DNA from 2 places in the Streptomyces sp. NBC_00028 genome. Region 1 is predicted to be linked to the other one. Evidence: riboswitches for the same ligand, from Rfam matches in the RefSeq annotation. Region 1 holds a riboswitch; the other holds the start of a gene.
The links. A riboswitch is a leader RNA that binds a small molecule or an ion and turns the genes downstream of it on or off. The one in region 1 is predicted to bind ZMP and ZTP.
Positions count from the first base shown of each region.

Region 2: linked by a shared signal. The riboswitch ahead of OG885_RS17805 (glycine hydroxymethyltransferase) and the one ahead of OG885_RS41225 (bifunctional 5,10-methylenetetrahydrofolate dehydrogenase/5,10-methenyltetrahydrofolate cyclohydrolase) in region 1 are both predicted to bind ZMP and ZTP.

Region 1 covers NZ_CP108293.1:9,096,526-9,104,001, reverse strand. The annotation lists gene OG885_RS41250 (IucA/IucC family protein) at 1-467, shown strand, start outside; gene OG885_RS41245 (type III PLP-dependent enzyme) at 464-1,663, shown strand; gene OG885_RS41240 (aldehyde dehydrogenase family protein) at 1,660-3,120, opposite strand; gene OG885_RS41235 (hypothetical protein) at 3,287-3,577, opposite strand; gene OG885_RS41230 (nuclear transport factor 2 family protein) at 3,747-4,100, shown strand; ZMP/ZTP riboswitch at 4,488-4,571, shown strand; gene OG885_RS41225 (bifunctional 5,10-methylenetetrahydrofolate dehydrogenase/5,10-methenyltetrahydrofolate cyclohydrolase) at 4,594-5,442, shown strand; gene OG885_RS41220 (CU044_5270 family protein) at 5,444-6,331, opposite strand; gene OG885_RS41215 (RNA polymerase sigma factor) at 6,324-6,863, opposite strand; gene ctaD (cytochrome c oxidase subunit I) at 6,970-7,476, shown strand, end outside.
Region 2 covers NZ_CP108293.1:4,031,232-4,038,707, forward strand. The annotation lists gene trpS (tryptophan--tRNA ligase) at 1-174, opposite strand, end outside; gene OG885_RS17790 (RNA polymerase sigma factor) at 264-866, shown strand; gene OG885_RS17795 (hypothetical protein) at 850-1,848, shown strand; gene OG885_RS17800 (hypothetical protein) at 1,956-2,711, shown strand; gene OG885_RS17805 (glycine hydroxymethyltransferase) at 2,826-4,277, opposite strand; ZMP/ZTP riboswitch at 4,321-4,410, opposite strand; gene rocD (ornithine--oxo-acid transaminase) at 4,455-5,720, shown strand; gene OG885_RS17815 (methyltransferase) at 5,755-6,570, opposite strand; gene OG885_RS17820 (glutathionylspermidine synthase family protein) at 6,615-7,476, opposite strand, start outside.

The sequences.
Region 1 (7,476 bases):
AACCCCATCTGCAGAACGTCCTGGTCTGCGTGGACCGCGACGGCATGCCCGCCCAGGTCCTCTTCCGCGACCTGGAGGGCACCAAGCTGCTCCCCGAGCACCACACCGCCACCCTGGCCGCGCTGCCGCCCGAGGTGGCGGGCCCGATGACGTACGACGCGCGACGCGGCTGGGACCGGGTCGTGTACTGCCTGCTGGTCAACCATGTCGCCGAACTGCTCGCCGCCCTCGCCGACCTGCACCCCGGGGCGGAGGCCGCACTGTGGGGCCGGGTGCGGGCGACGCTCCAGCGGTACGCCGACCACCACGGCTGCCCGCCGCGGCTCGCCGCCCTCCTCGCCGGTGTGCCGCTGCCCGCGAAGGCCAATCTGCTCACCCGCTGGGAGCGCAAGGCCGACCGCGAGGCCGGCTACGTCCGCCTGCCGTCCCCGCTCGCCGAGGACATCCTGACCGGGAGCACCCGATGACGACCACGACCGTCCATGACCACGTCCGTTCCCTGTCCGCCGACGAACTGCCTGCCTATGTCTATGACTTGGCGTCCCTTCGCGCTCACGCCGCCGCCGTCAGGGGCGCGCTCCCCGAGCGCGTCGAGCTCTACTACGCCGCCAAGGCCAACCCCGAGCCGGAGATCCTCGCCGCGCTCGGTCCGTACGTCGACGGCTACGAGGTCTCCTCGGGCGGTGAACTCGCCCATGTCGCCCAGGCCGTACCGGGCCGCCCGCTGGCCTTCGGCGGACCAGGCAAGACCCCGGACGAGGTGACGGCCGCGCTGGAAGGGGGAGTTGCGCGCTTCCACGTCGAGAGCGTGTACGAGCTGCGCATGCTGGGCGAGCTGGCGCGACGGACCGGGCGACGCGTCGCGGTGCTGCCGCGCGTCAACCTGTCGCTCGACGACGGCTCGTTGGCGGGCGGTGCGCTCGCGATGGGCGGCCGGCCGACCCCGTTCGGCATGGACCCGGACCAGGCCGCCGAGGTCGTACGCGCCCTCGCCGACGGCACCTACCCCCATCTCGAACTCCGAGGCGTCCACGCCCACTTGGCGAGCGGCCTGGAAGCGCCCGAGCTTCTCGCGGCGGCGGAGGCCGTGGTGCGGTGGGCGGTCGGCCTCGGACTTCCGCTGGCCGAGGTCAACGTCGGCGGCGGCATGCACGTCGACTACACCGCACCGGAGCGTCGCTTCGACTGGCCCGCCTACGGCAGCGGCCTCGCCCGACTCACCGAGGAACACCCGGAGTTGACGCTGCGGATCGAACCGGGGCGGGCGCTGACGGCGTACTGCGGCTGGTACGCCACGGAGGTGCTGGACGTGAAGCGCAGCCACGGCGAGGAGTTCGCGGTGGTCCGGGGCGGCACCCACCACCTGCGGACCCCGGCGACGAAGGGACACGACCAGCCCTGCTCGGTCCTCCCCGTCGACGGATGGCCGCACCCCTGGCCGCGGCCCGGCGCCGAGGGCGAACACATCACCCTCGCCGGGCAGTTGTGCACGCCGAAGGACACGCTCGCCCGCCGGGTGCCCGTCGCCGGGCTACGGGCGGGCGACCGGGTGCTGTTCTCGCTTGCGGGGGCCTACGCGTGGAACATCTCCCACCACGACTTCCTGATGCACCCGCGGCCCGGCTTCCACTTCCTGGACGCCGGGCCGGAACCTGGAGTCTAGAAGGGGTAGTGCGCCTGCTGGGTGGCGATGGTCACCCAGCGGGTGTTGGAGAAGGCCTCGATGCCCCAGCGGCCACCGAAGCGGCCGTACCCGGAGGACTTGAACCCGCCGAACGGGGCCTGCGGTTCGTCGGCCACCGACTGGTCGTTGATGTGCACGATGCCGGTGCGGACCCGGCGTGCGACGGCCAGGCCGTGGGTGGCGTTCTCGGTGATGATGCCGCAGGTCAGACCGTTGTCGGTGTCGTTGGCGACGGCCACGGCGGCGGCGTCGTCGGCGAACGTCTCCACCACGCACACCGGCCCGAACGCCTCCGCGTGATAGATCTCGGCGTCCTTCGGCACGTCGGTGAGCACGGTCGCCGGGTGGACCGCGCCGTCCGGCTCGCCGCCGCCGGTGAGGACCTTCGCGCCCTTGGCGACCGCGTCCTCGACCAGTCGGGCCACGCGCTGCGCGGCGGAGGCGGCGACCAGCGGGCCGACCACGGTGTGCGGGTCGGCGGGGTCGCCGGACGGGAGGGCTGCGGCCTTGGCGGCGAACTTGCGGGTGAACTCCTCGGCGAGGGACTCGTGGACGAGGATGCGGTCGCCGGACATGCAGATCTGCCCGGCGTTCATGAACACGCTGAAGGTGACGGCGTCGACGGCGTAGTCCACGTCCGCGTCGGCCAGCACGATCACCGCGTTCTTGCCGCCCAACTCCAGGACGGCGGGCTTGAGATGGCGGGCCGCGTGCTCGCCGATGATGCGGCCCACGTTGGTGGAACCGGTGAAGTTCACGGCCCGTACCCGCTCGTCGGCTATCAGCACCTCGGCGATCTCGGCGGCGTCCGCCCGGTCGTTGGTGATGACGTTGAGCACGCCGTCCGGCAGCCCGGCCTCGCGCAGCACGTCGGCCACGAACAGGCCGCAGGCCAGCGGCGCGTCCTCGCTCGCCTTGACGACGACCGTGTTGCCCGCGGCCAGCGGCGCCGCGACCGCCCGGACGCCGAGGATGACCGGCGCGTTCCAGGGCGCGAACGCGGCGACCACGCCGACGGGTTCGCGCACGGCGAGGCCGAGCGCGCCCTGTTCCTGGGCGGCGAGCACCTCACCGCGCGGGGCGGTCACGGCGGCCGCCGCCTCGCGCAGCATGTTGGAGGCGAGCGCCACGTTGAAGTACGCCCACGGCCGGGTGCCGCCCGCCTCGCCCGCCATCAGCTCGGCGACCTGGTCGCCCTTGCCCTCCAGCAGGTCGGCGGCCTTGAGCAGGATCGCGCGCCGGGCGAAGGGGGCCAGCGCCGCCCACTCCTCGAACGCCGCGTCCGCCGCGTCCACGGCCCGCCGCACGTCCTCGGGGCCCGCCGCCGCGACGGTCGCGTACACCTCCCCGGTGTAGGGGTTGAGGTCCTCGGCCGTCCGGCCGGAGGCGGCGGGCACGTCCTTGCCGCCGATGAGGAGTTCGCGAGTGATGGGCATGATGCGGACCTCTTCGTTCGCCACGTGAATTTGTTCGCTATGTGAACCAAGATTCACTTGCTAAGCGCATGCTCCGTGGGGCCGCGGGCAATGTCAAGGGCCGCCCGGTTGCCCGGACGGCCCTTGGTGTGAACGTCGCGTACGAGGCCGTACGCGGATCGGACGACTACTGGATGGCCGGCAGCAGCCCGGTGACGGGGGCGGCCAGGTCGGTGATCTGGGTCAGCTGGTTGAGGTCGTTGACCCGGTTGAGGCCGGCCAGCTGCTCGGACGGGCGCGGGATCTCGGCCTGGCGCTCCGCGGGGATGTCGCTCAAGGCCAGCGAGTCGAGCATGGCGATCGGGCTCAGCTGGGCGGCGTCGGCGTCCGCGGGGGCCGCGCTTGCCATCGGGGCGACCAGGCCGGTGACGCCGGCGGCGAGGCCGACGACGGCGACGATACGTCGAGTGGAGATCATGTTGTCAGCAACGTCGGCGCGCCGGGCGGGGACACGGGTGCGGGGCGCCTCTCACCCGTCAGGCGCAGTACCTCCGTTGCGCTTGCCGAGACCGGCGGGGCGGAGGAGCCTCGAAGGTGAGACCCGGGCGACCCCTCCCCTCGGGCCGCGGGCCTCACCGGAGGTCATCATGGGTGCTTTCAACACGGAGACCCTGCGTCAGGGCATCGAAGGCGACAAGGCGGCGAACCTGCTCTCGCTCTACGCGGACGACGCGGAGCTGCGCATCGTGGACCGCAACACCCAGCCCAGCAATCCGAGGATCCTGCACGGCCGGGGCGAGATCGGCGAGCTCCTGGAGGACGTCTACAGCCGTGACATCAAGGCGCACAAGCTGGAGAAGTGCATCGTCGAGGGTGACCAGGTCGCGTACACCGAGTCCTGCGAGTACTCGGACGGGATGCGGGTCTTCGCCGAGTCCATGATCACGCTGCGCGACGGCAAGATCGCCGAACAGATCATGCTCCAGGCATGGGACGAGTAGGGAGAAGTCTGCCGAAGGTCCAGATCACGTCCCGGTTGACCTGGACCTTCTCGGCGCGTGCGGGCCTCGGTCGGTCGTATCCGGTCCGGTCTCGACCGCTACGACCGGTTTCCGCGGCAGGTCGGCTGGCGTCCGCTGCACTGCTGCGCTCACTGCTGCGAGGAGCGCGACCTCGCCCGCTTCCTCCGACGCGGCGCCCACTTCGAAGGCGGCGCGCCCGTCCGCGGTGAGCCGGACCGTCAACGGGCGCCGATCGTCCTTCTCATGAGCACGGCCGATCAACCCGCGCCCTGGCGACGGAGATCGTCCGCTGGGCCGAGGCGATCGGCGCAGCCCATGTCCTCGCCGGGGCCGACCCCACCGCCCCGACGGCGCGGCGTTAGGCTGGGGGCGGGCCGTGACTGGCGCTGAGGTGGAGCACCACCGGGGAGCGGCCCGTACGACATGAAGCCGTGCGCCTGGGCGAAACCGACTACCAGCCCAGGAGTGGATCATGTCTCAGGCCCGGCTCATGGACGGCACCGCGCTCGCCCGGCGCATCGTCGAGGACACCGCCGAGCGCGCCGCCGACCTCACCGGACGCACCGGCACGACGCCCTGTCTCGCGACCGTACTGGTCGGCGCCGACCCCGCCTCCGTGACGTACGTCCGGATGAAGCAGAACCGCTGCCGCAAGGCCGGGATCGACTCCCGGCACGTGGAGCTGCCCGCGGCGACCACCACCGAGGAGCTGGTGGACACGCTCCGGGCGCTCTCCGCCGACCCCGCCGTGCACGGCATCCTGCTCCAGCACCCCATGGGCGACCACATCGACGAGCGGGCCGCGTTCGAGGCGATCGCGCCCGAGAAGGACGTCGACGGCGTCACCTTCGCCTCCTTCGCGACGATGAGCTTCGCGCTGCCGGGCTTCGTGTCCTGCACCCCCGGCGGGATCATGCGGCTGCTCGACGCGTACGACGTCGACCCCTCCGGCAAGCGGGCGGTGGTCGTCGGCCGCAGCGCGATCCTCGGCAAGCCGGCCGGCATGCTGCTGCTCGCCCGGGACGCGACGGTGACGTACTGCCACTCGCGAACGACGGACCTGTCGGCGGCCGTACGGGAGGCGGACATCGTGGTCGCCGCCGTGGGCCGGCCGAAGCTCATCAAGGGCCAGGACATCAAGCCCGGCGCGGTCGTGATCGACGCCGGGTACAACGAGGGGAACATCGGAGACGTCGACTTCGACTCGGCCGTGGAGCGCGCCTCGCTGATCACCCCGGTGCCGGGCGGCGTCGGTCCGATGACGATCGCCACGCTGCTGGAGCAGACGGTGGACGCCGCGGCCCGGCAGCTCGGGGCGTGAGTCAGCGCGTCCAGGCGCTGTAGTCCATGACGTCCCCGGCCTTGACGCCGTACTCGGGCTCCGCCTCGGTGAAGGTGGTCTCCAGGCCGAGTACGGCACCGGTGGCCGGGTCCATGATCAGCATCTTCCGGGTCCCGGACCGCTCGTACACATACGCCTGCCCCCGCCGCCCCAGCCGGTCGGTGACCTGCCCGACGGGCTTCAACGCGTCGGTGTCCGCGAGCAGTTGGGCGAGCGCCGCCGACTCGCGGGCGCCGAACTGCCAGGTGTCGAGCACGTAGTCGACTGCGTCGAGGAGCTCGCCGGTGTCCAGCGGGGTCCTGCTGTACGCGGCCTCCTGAAGATAGGCGTGCAGCCGGGCGACGTCGGCCGGCGGGGGCGACTGCGGCGGGGCGTCGCTCCAACTGGGCGGGTACGTCTGCTCGGTGCGCTCGTGGCCGTCGTCGACGATCTCCGTGTGGCTGTCGTCGGCGTTCCAGCGCACGACGCGCTCCTCCGGGTAGGTGATCGGCGGCTTGTCCTCGCTCATGCCCAGGCTCCAGGTCCGCACGTGCGTGCCCTTGCGGAGCGCGGGCCCGTCGGCCGCCCGCGCCCGCTCGGCCAGGGTTTTGAGGGGTACGGGGGTGGAGTCGGCCAGCACGACCAGCGGGCGGGGTGCCGCGGCCGCCGGCGCGGTGGTCTGGCCGGTGAAGAGGAGCGCCGACACGAGTGCGGCGACGATTCCGGTGGCCGCCAGGCCCCAGTACAGCCGGGGGCGGTGTGAGGTCCGTTGCCGCAGCAGCCGGTCGAGCTGCCGCTCGGCGTGGTGGTCGAGGGGGCCGTCGCCGAAGTGGGGGCCGTCGGTGGGCACCGGATTGGCGCGGCGCAGGAGGTCGAGTTCGTCAGCCATGGCCGTTCTCCTTCAGGGCGGCGGTGGTCGTGGGGCGCATCCGGTCGATCTCGGCTCTCAGCCGGCGCCGGGCCCGGTGCAGCCGCATCGACGCCGCGCGCCGGCCGCAGCCGAGGACGACGGCGACCTCGTCGATGCCGAGTTCCTCCCACGCGGTCAGCCGCAGCACCTCCTGGTCGGCCGGGGAGAGCCGGCCGAGCGCGTCGTGCACCCAGGCACCCGGGGTCTCCGCGTCGGGCCCCGCCTCGATGTGCCGCCCGTGCGCCGTGTCGTCGTTGCCCATCCGGTCCACCAGGCGCCGTCGCCGCCCCTGACCGCGAACCGCGTTGGCCAGGCAGTTGCGTGCCACGGCGTACAACCAGGGCAGCGGGACCGGCGGAAGGTCGGCGCGGCGGCGCCAGGCGACCGTGAAGACCTCCGCCACCACTTCCTCCACCTCACCGGTCCGCCCGTCCAGTCGCCGCGCGACATAGCGGCTGACCGCCCAGTAGTGCTCGCGATAGGCAGCGGCGAAGTCGTCGTCGTTGCTCATGTTCCGTTCGTGTCCGGCACCCTCGGGATCGTCACAGCCGTCTCCCGTGATTCTCGTCGCGTCCCCGCAGTGTGACGTCCGGGCGGGGCGCGGACACAGGCGGGGCATGAGGCATCTGAAGTGGTTGACGACCACGGATCACAAGACGATCGGAACGCTCTATCTGATCACGTCGTTCGCGTTCTTCTGCATCGGTGGCGTGATGGCGCTGCTCATGCGCGCCGAGCTCGCCCGGCCTGGTCTGCAGATCATGTCGAACGAGCAGTTCAACCAGGCGTTCACGATGCACGGCACGATCATGCTGCTGATGTTCGCGACACCGCTGTTCGCCGGCTTCGCGAACTGGATCATGCCGCTCCAGATCGGCGCCCCCGACGTCGCCTTCCCGCGGCTGAACATGTTCGCCTACTGGCTGTACCTGTTCGGCTCGCTGATCGCGGTCGGCGGCTTCCTCACCCCGCAGGGCGCGGCCGACTTCGGCTGGTTCGCCTACAGCCCGCTCTCGGACGCGGTCCGCTCGCCGGGCATCGGCGCCGACATGTGGATCATGGGTCTGGCCTTCTCCGGCTTCGGCACCATCCTCGGCTCGGTCAACTTCATCACCACCATCATC
Region 2 (7,476 bases), 5.1 Mb from region 1:
GTCCGCCGGGTCCTGCGGAAGCGTGATCGCGTGCAGGTCGACGACCATGTAGAACGCGTCGTGGGACTCCTGCAGGGCCACCCACTGACGGACGGCGCCGAGGTAGTTGCCGAGGTGGAACGAGCCTGCGGTGGGCTGGATTCCGGAGAGCACGCGAGGACGATCAGAGGCCATGCTCACCATTCTCTCAGGTGTCGGGGTCCGATCCGGAACTGGTCGGAAACAGATGGGAACCGATCCGTCTCCCGCGGTGTAACAAGAATGTGAGAACGCGGGAGGGGGGCCGCATCGTCGATGAGGCCGCGGTGATCGCACGTGTACGCGCCGGGGACCCGGAGGCGTATGCGGAGCTGGTGCGCGCCCATACGGGCATCGCGCTCCGGGCGGCCGCGGCACTCGGGGCGGGTGCGGACGCGGAGGACGTGGTGCAGCAGGCCTTCGTCAAGGCGTACTGCGCGCTGGGCAGGTTCAAGGACGGCGCGTCGTTCCGGCCGTGGCTGCTGTCGATCGTCGCCAATGAGACGAGGAACACAGTGCGGACGGCGGCCCGGCAGCGCACGCTCGCCGGTCGGGAGGCGGCGTTGGTGGAGGCGGAGCCGCTGATACCGGAATCGGCGGACCCGGCGGTCGCGGCCTTGGAGAGAGAGCGCCGTGCCGCACTCCAGTCCGCCCTGGCGAAGCTGAGCGAGGAGCACCGCCTGGTCGTCACCTACCGCTATCTGCTGGAGATGGACGAGTCGGAGACGGCCCAGGCCCTGGGCTGGCCGCGGGGGACGGTGAAATCCCGGCTCAACCGCGCGCTGCGGAAACTGGGCCGACTACTGCCGGACGCCGAGCTTCGGGAAGGGGGTGACGAGCGTGAGTGAGGGACACGAGTCCTACGGCGGTGAGGGCGGCCGTGGTCCCGGGGGCGCCGGTGGCCGGGGCCCGCGCGGCCGGGGCGGCGAGCGGGGTCCCGGATCGGGTCGGCGCGGTCGGGACGGCGGGCCTCCGGTCGACGCGTCGCGGCTGCCGGAGGAGCTGCGGGCGCTGGGACGGTCGCTGGACGCCGACGGGGGCGCCGACGGCGCTCTCGGTTCCGAGACGATGGTCGAGCGGGTGCTGGGACAGATACTGGCCGAGCGGGTGCCGGTGCCGGTGGCCGAACCCCGGGGCGCCCGGGAGCGGCTACGGACGGTCCGGCGCTGGACGCGGGTGCGCTGGCGGTCCCTGACCGCTGCGCTGTGCGGTCTGCTGACCGTGCTCGCGCTCACTCCGCCGGTGCGGGCCGCTGTCTACGACTGGTTCGACTTCGGTGGGGTCGGGGTGCGGTACGACCCGTCGGCTGCGCCCTCGCCGGGTGCCGAGGTGCCCGGCTGCGGCAGGTCGGTGTCGGCGGCGCAGGCCGAGCGGCGGGCCGGGTTCGAGCCGCTGGTGCCGGAGGCGCTCGGTGCGCCGGAGGCGATGTCGGTGTCCGGTGGGCCGCGAGGGCGGTTCGTCGTGACGCTGTGCTGGCGCGAGGACGGGAAGACGATCCGGCTGGACGAGTTCGCCGCGGGGCTGGACCTGGCGTTCACGAAGACCGTGCGCGAGCAGCCGGAGTGGATCTCGTTGGGCGGCTTCGACCACGGCGGCGCGGGTGGCACGGCGCTGTGGTTTCCCCGTCCCCACCTGCTGAGTTTCTGGCTGGTGGACGCGGACGGGGAGCGCTTCGGCCGGGAGGAGCGGACCGCCGGACCGACGTTGCTGTGGAGCCGTGCGGTCGGTCTCGCGGAGGTGACGCTGCGGCTGGAGGGAGTGGCGTCGAAGGGGCGGGCGGTGGAGATCGCGAAGTCGGTCGCGGAGCGTTCGGGGACTTCCTCGCAATAGTGCGGGCCGGGTGGGAACCCCGGCGGGCCGAGCGGTGTACCAGAAGTGACACACGGCTCGCGGGGACCGGGGCGGGCCGTACGGCATCGGCTAGTTGGGGGCTCGTGATGCATACGCAGGCAAGCGGCTGGAGGGGCGGCTGTCGTCGGCTGACGGCGGTGGCAGGGGTGTCGGCGGCGGCGCTCGGACTCACGCTCGGGAGCGCGGGGTCCGCGGCGGCCGGCGGGCCGACCAGCGTGTTGATCGTCTCCCCGGAGAGCGCGGAGACGGCGTCGCTGTACCACTCCGACCGGGAGTACGGCGTGTTGGAGCGCCTGCTCGGCGCCCCGGGCACGGGCACGGCGGACAAGCCGCCCGAGGCCGACCTGATCGTCGGCCCGCAGCTCAACGTCACCTGGATGGTGCACGACGTGTCGCCCTGGCGGGTCGACCGGGTCTACCCGGCGAAGGGCTCCGAGGCGGTCTGGATCCACACGGCGGCGAACCTGAACGCGTCGGCGAACGGCACCTGGCACCGCGCCCGGCAGCCCGCCGTGCTCCGCGACCTGCTCAAGGACCTGGGCGTGATGGGCAAGGCCACAGACGGCGACTTCGCGGTGGAGTATCCGCCTCCCTGGGACACGGCGGAGGGCCTGGAGGGCGCGGACGGCACGGGCGTGGGAGCGACCCCGAGCCCCGATCCGACGCTCGCCGCGGCCTCCGCCCGATCGTCCGGACCGGGTGACGGCACCACCGACTGGTGGTGGGCGCTACCGGGGATCGCGGCCGGGGCGGGCGGGACGCTGCTGATACGCCGCGCGGCGGCCCGGCAGAAGGCCGGACCGCCGCGGGAGGAACCACGCCAGGAGCTCATCGATCTGTGATCTGTGATCTCTGATCTGTGACCCGCTGCCCGTGACCCGTGATCTCTGATCGATGTCTGATCCATCGACGATCTTCGTGAGTCGCCGTTCCTTGACAACTCAACAGGGCGTTTGTCAGCCCAGGTCGATCTCCGGGTACAGCGGGAAGCCCGCCACGAGGTCGGTCGCGCGGTGCGAGATCTCGTCGGCGACCTTGGCGTCCAGGACGTGCGCGGCCTTGGAGGGCGCGCCCGACTTGGTGGTGCCCGGCTCGGTGGTGGTCAGGACGCGGTCGATGAGGCCGGCGACCTCGTCCATCTCGGCGGTGCCCAGGCCGCGGGTGGTCAGGGCGGGGGTGCCGATGCGGATGCCGGAGGTGTACCAGGCGCCGTTGGGGTCGGCGGGGATGGCGTTGCGGTTGGTGACGATGCCGGAGTCGAGGAGCGCGGCCTCGGCCTGGCGGCCGGTGAGGCCGTAGGAGGTGGCGACGTCGATCAGGTTGAGGTGGTTGTCGGTGCCGCCGGTGACCAGGGTCGCGCCGCGGCGCATCAGGCCTTCCGCCAGAGCCCGGGAGTTGTCGACGATGCGCTGGGCGTAGTCCTGGAAGGCGGGCTGCCGGGCTTCCGCCAGGGCCACCGCCTTCGCCGCCATGACGTGCGGCAGCGGGCCGCCGAGGACCATCGGGCAGCCGCGGTCGACCTGGTCCTTGAGGGAGTCGTCGCACAGGACCATGCCGCCGCGCGGGCCGCGCAGCGACTTGTGGGTGGTGGTGGTGACGATCTGCGCGTGCGGGACCGGGTCGAAGTCACCGGTCAGCACCTTGCCCGCGACGAGGCCGGCGAAGTGGGCCATGTCCACCATCAGGGTCGCCCCGACCTCGTCGGCGATCTCGCGCATGATGCGGAAGTTCACCAGGCGCGGGTAGGCGGAGTAACCGGCGACGATGATGAGCGGCTTGAACTCACGGGCGGAGACGCGCAGCGCCTCGTAGTCGATCAGGCCGGTCGCCGGGTCGGTGCCGTAGGAGCGCTGGTCGAACATCTTGCCGGAGATGTTGGGGCGGAAGCCGTGGGTGAGGTGGCCGCCGGCGTCCAGGGACATGCCGAGCATGCGCTGGTTGCCGAACGCCTGGCGGAGCTCTGCCCAGTCGGCGTCGGTGAGGTCGTTGACCTGGCGGGCGCCGGTCTTCTCCAGGAAAGGGACCTCGACGCGGTCGGCGAGGACGGACCAGAAGGCGACGAGGTTGGCGTCGATGCCGGAGTGCGGCTGGACGTAGGCGTGGCGGGCGCCGAAGAGTTCCTTGGCGTGCTCGGCGGCCAGCGACTCGACGGTGTCCACGTTGCGACAGCCGGCGTAGAAGCGGCGGCCGATGGTGCCCTCGGCGTACTTGTCGCTGAACCAGTTGCCCATGGCGAGCAGGGTGGCGGGGGAGGCGTAGTTCTCGGAGGCGATCAGCTTGAGCATCTCGCGCTGGTCGTGGACCTCCTGGCCGATGGCGTCGGCGACGCGCGGCTCGACGGCGCGGATCACGTCGAGGGCGGCGCGAAAGGCGGTGGACTCGCTGGAGAGGGGCTGCTGCTCTGACATTCGTCGGCCTCCGGATGGCGTGGCGGGTTGCGGTCACGATTCACGGTTCGGCCCAGGCGCACGGCACTCGGTCATTCCCAGGCCGCTCCCCGATGGTCCGTCCCATCCCAGCGCGCCAGTCACGGCCTGCCGGTCAGCCTACCGGGCGCGCCGGACGACGGAGGTCCCGCGTCCACCATGCGAGCGACGATAGGAAGGGGGCCACCCTCACCCCTGGGAGTGCCCGTGAACGCGACGGAGAGGCTCATCGGCGCGGCCGAGGCCCACAGTGCGCACAACTACCGTCCGCTGCCCGTGGTGGTGGCCACGGCGGACGGGGCGTGGATGACGGATGTGGAAGGGCGGCGGTATCTGGATCTGCTGGCCGGCTATTCGGCGCTCAACTTCGGTCACCGCAACCGGCGTCTCGTGGAGGTGGCGAAGGCTCAGCTGGATCGGGTGACGCTGACGAGCCGGGCTTTTCATCACGACCGGTTCGCCGCGTTCTGCGCGGAGCTCGCCGAGCTGTGCGGGATGGAGACGGTGCTGCCGATGAACACCGGCGCGGAGGCGGTGGAGACGGCGGTGAAGACCGCGCGGAAGTGGGGGTACCGGGTCAAGGGCGTGCCCGCGGAGATGGCGAAGATCGTGGTCGCGGGCAACAACTTCCACGGCCGTACGACCACGCTGATCAGCTTCTCGACCGACCCGGAGGCGCGGGCGGACTTCGGCCCGTACACACCGGGGTTCGAGATCGTGCCGTACGGGGACGCGACGGCGATGCGTGCGGCGGTCACGGAGAACACGGTGGCCGTGCTGCTGGAGCCGATCCAGGGTGAGGCGGGCGTCCTGGTCCCGCCGGCCGGTTATCTCCCCGCGGTCCGGGAGCTGACGCGCGAGCGGAACGTGCTGTTCATCGCGGACGAGATCCAGTCGGGGCTGGGGCGCACGGGTCGGACGTTCGCCTGTGAGCACGAGAACGTGGTGCCCGACATGTACGTCCTCGGCAAGGCGCTGGGCGGCGGGGTCGTACCGGTGTCGGCGGTGGTGTCGAGCGCGGAGGTCCTCGGCGTCTTCCGGCCCGGTGACCACGGCTCGACGTTCGGCGGAAACCCTCTGGCCTGCGCGGTCGCGCTGGAGGTGATCGCCATGCTGCGCACCGGCGAGTACCAGGCGCGGGCCACGGAGCTGGGCGACCATCTGCACCGCGAGCTGAACACCCTGTCCGGCACGGGCCATGTCACCGCGGTGCGCGGCCGCGGTCTCTGGGCGGGCGTCGACATCGCTCCCGCCCATGGCACCGGCCGGGAGGTGTCCGAGAAGCTGATGGACCGCGGCGTGCTGGTGAAGGACACCCACGGCGCGACGATCCGTATCGCTCCACCCCTGGTGATCGGCAAGGAGGACCTGGACTGGGGACTGGACCAGGTGCGGGCGGTGCTGGGGGCTCGCCCCGGCCCGTGAGGAGCGGATACGGGTGGGGGGTGCCGGCCTCCGGTCAGAGGGGCTTACGGCCCCAGGCGATGACCATGAAGTTGGGTATGTAGGTGGTGCCTTGACTCTTCGTCAGGGTGATGACCTCCTCGATGTCCGCGTCGCTGACCTCGCCGGTGGCCAGCAGGCGGGGGCGCAGTGAGCGCAGGGTGAGGGGGAAGAAGGCGGCGGCTCCGCCGGTGAGGACCGGGGCGTGGACCTGTGCGCCGATCTCGGTGAGTCCGGCGTCCGTCAGGGCCTGGGGCAGTCGGCGGCCCGTTCCGGGGTCGACCCCGGCGGCGCCGAAGGCGGCGCGGAGTGCGCGGCCGAGGCGTTCGGCCAACTCCAGGTGCTCGGGCGGGTAGTAGCGGGCAGCGGCCGGGTACATCGGGCCGTCGATGTCGAAGTCCTCGACGACCACCCAGCCGCCGGGGCGGGTCGCCGCGGCCAGGCGTCGCAGTGCCTCGTCGCGGTCGGGCAGGTGTTCCACCACGGCCCGTGCGTGGACGAGGTCGAAGGCGTCGGCGGGCAGGTCGTCCGTGAGGAGGTCGTGGGTGCGGATCTCCAGATTGGACAGACCGCGGTCGTGGGCGAAGCGGGTGTCCAGGTCGGTGGCGAGCACACGCCCGGCGGCGCCGACCTGCTTGGCCAGCCAGCGCGCGATGCTGGCGGCGCCGCAGCCCACCTCCAGGCAGTGCCAGCCCTCGGCGACTCCCAGCTCGGTCAGGCGGTGGCGGCTCTGGTCGTCGTAGATCTCCTCCAGGGCCAGTAACCGCCCGTGCTCCCGCTCCCAGGACGGGTCGAAGACGTATCCGCTCTCCATCGTGGCCGTGTCGCCCACCGATCGCCCCTCTTCGTTGGTTGTGGGCCGATCATTCTGTCGCGTCAGAGGATCACATGGGGCAGAAAGCGCGCGTATTCGTCGGTCACCAGTCCGGCCGACTCACGGATGCCGAGGCCCGCCGACTCGTCCTCGACGACCCAGGCGCCCAGGACGACACGATTGCCATCGAAATCGGGCAGGGGCGCCAACTCCTGGTAGCAGCAGGGCTCTTCGCGCAGGACAGGGAGGTCACCGGTGGTGTCCGGTGCGTGGACGGTGACGCCGGCGCCCTCGCGGCCGAGCAGTGGTTTGGCGACGTAGCCCGCCGTCGTGGCCAGCTCCCTGGGTCCGTCGAGGTAAGCGGGGAGGAGATTCGGGTGGCCGGGGTAGAGCTCCCAGAGAATGGCCAGAAGTGCCTTGTTGCTGAGGAGCATCTTCCAGGCGGGTTCGATCCACAAGGTGGTGCCGGTGCCGCCGCCGTTGTCGAGGGTGGCGAGGACGTGGTCGGCGAAGCGGTCGGTGGTCAGCCACTCCCACGGGTAGAGCTTGAAGCAGCTGCGGATGAACCGGAGTCGCTGGTCGACGAAGCGGCCGGAGAGCCGGTCCCAGCCGATCTCTTCCACGGAGATCCAGGCCGTGTCGAGGCCGGCCTGGTCGGCGGTCTCCTGGAGGTAGGCGACGGTCATGAGGTCCTCGCCGAGTTCGTCGGCGGAGGAGTACGCGAAGTAGAGCGGGCTGCCCGGCGGGAGCAGCGCGGCCTGCTTCTTCCAGGCGGCGACGAGGCGTTCGTGGAGGGAGTTCCACTGGTCGGCGCCGGGGAAGCGCTCCTCCATCCAGAACCACTGCGGGGAGGCGGCCTCGACGAGGGAGGTGGGGGTGTCGGCGTTGTACTCCAGCAGCTTGGCCGGGCCGGTGCCGTCGTAG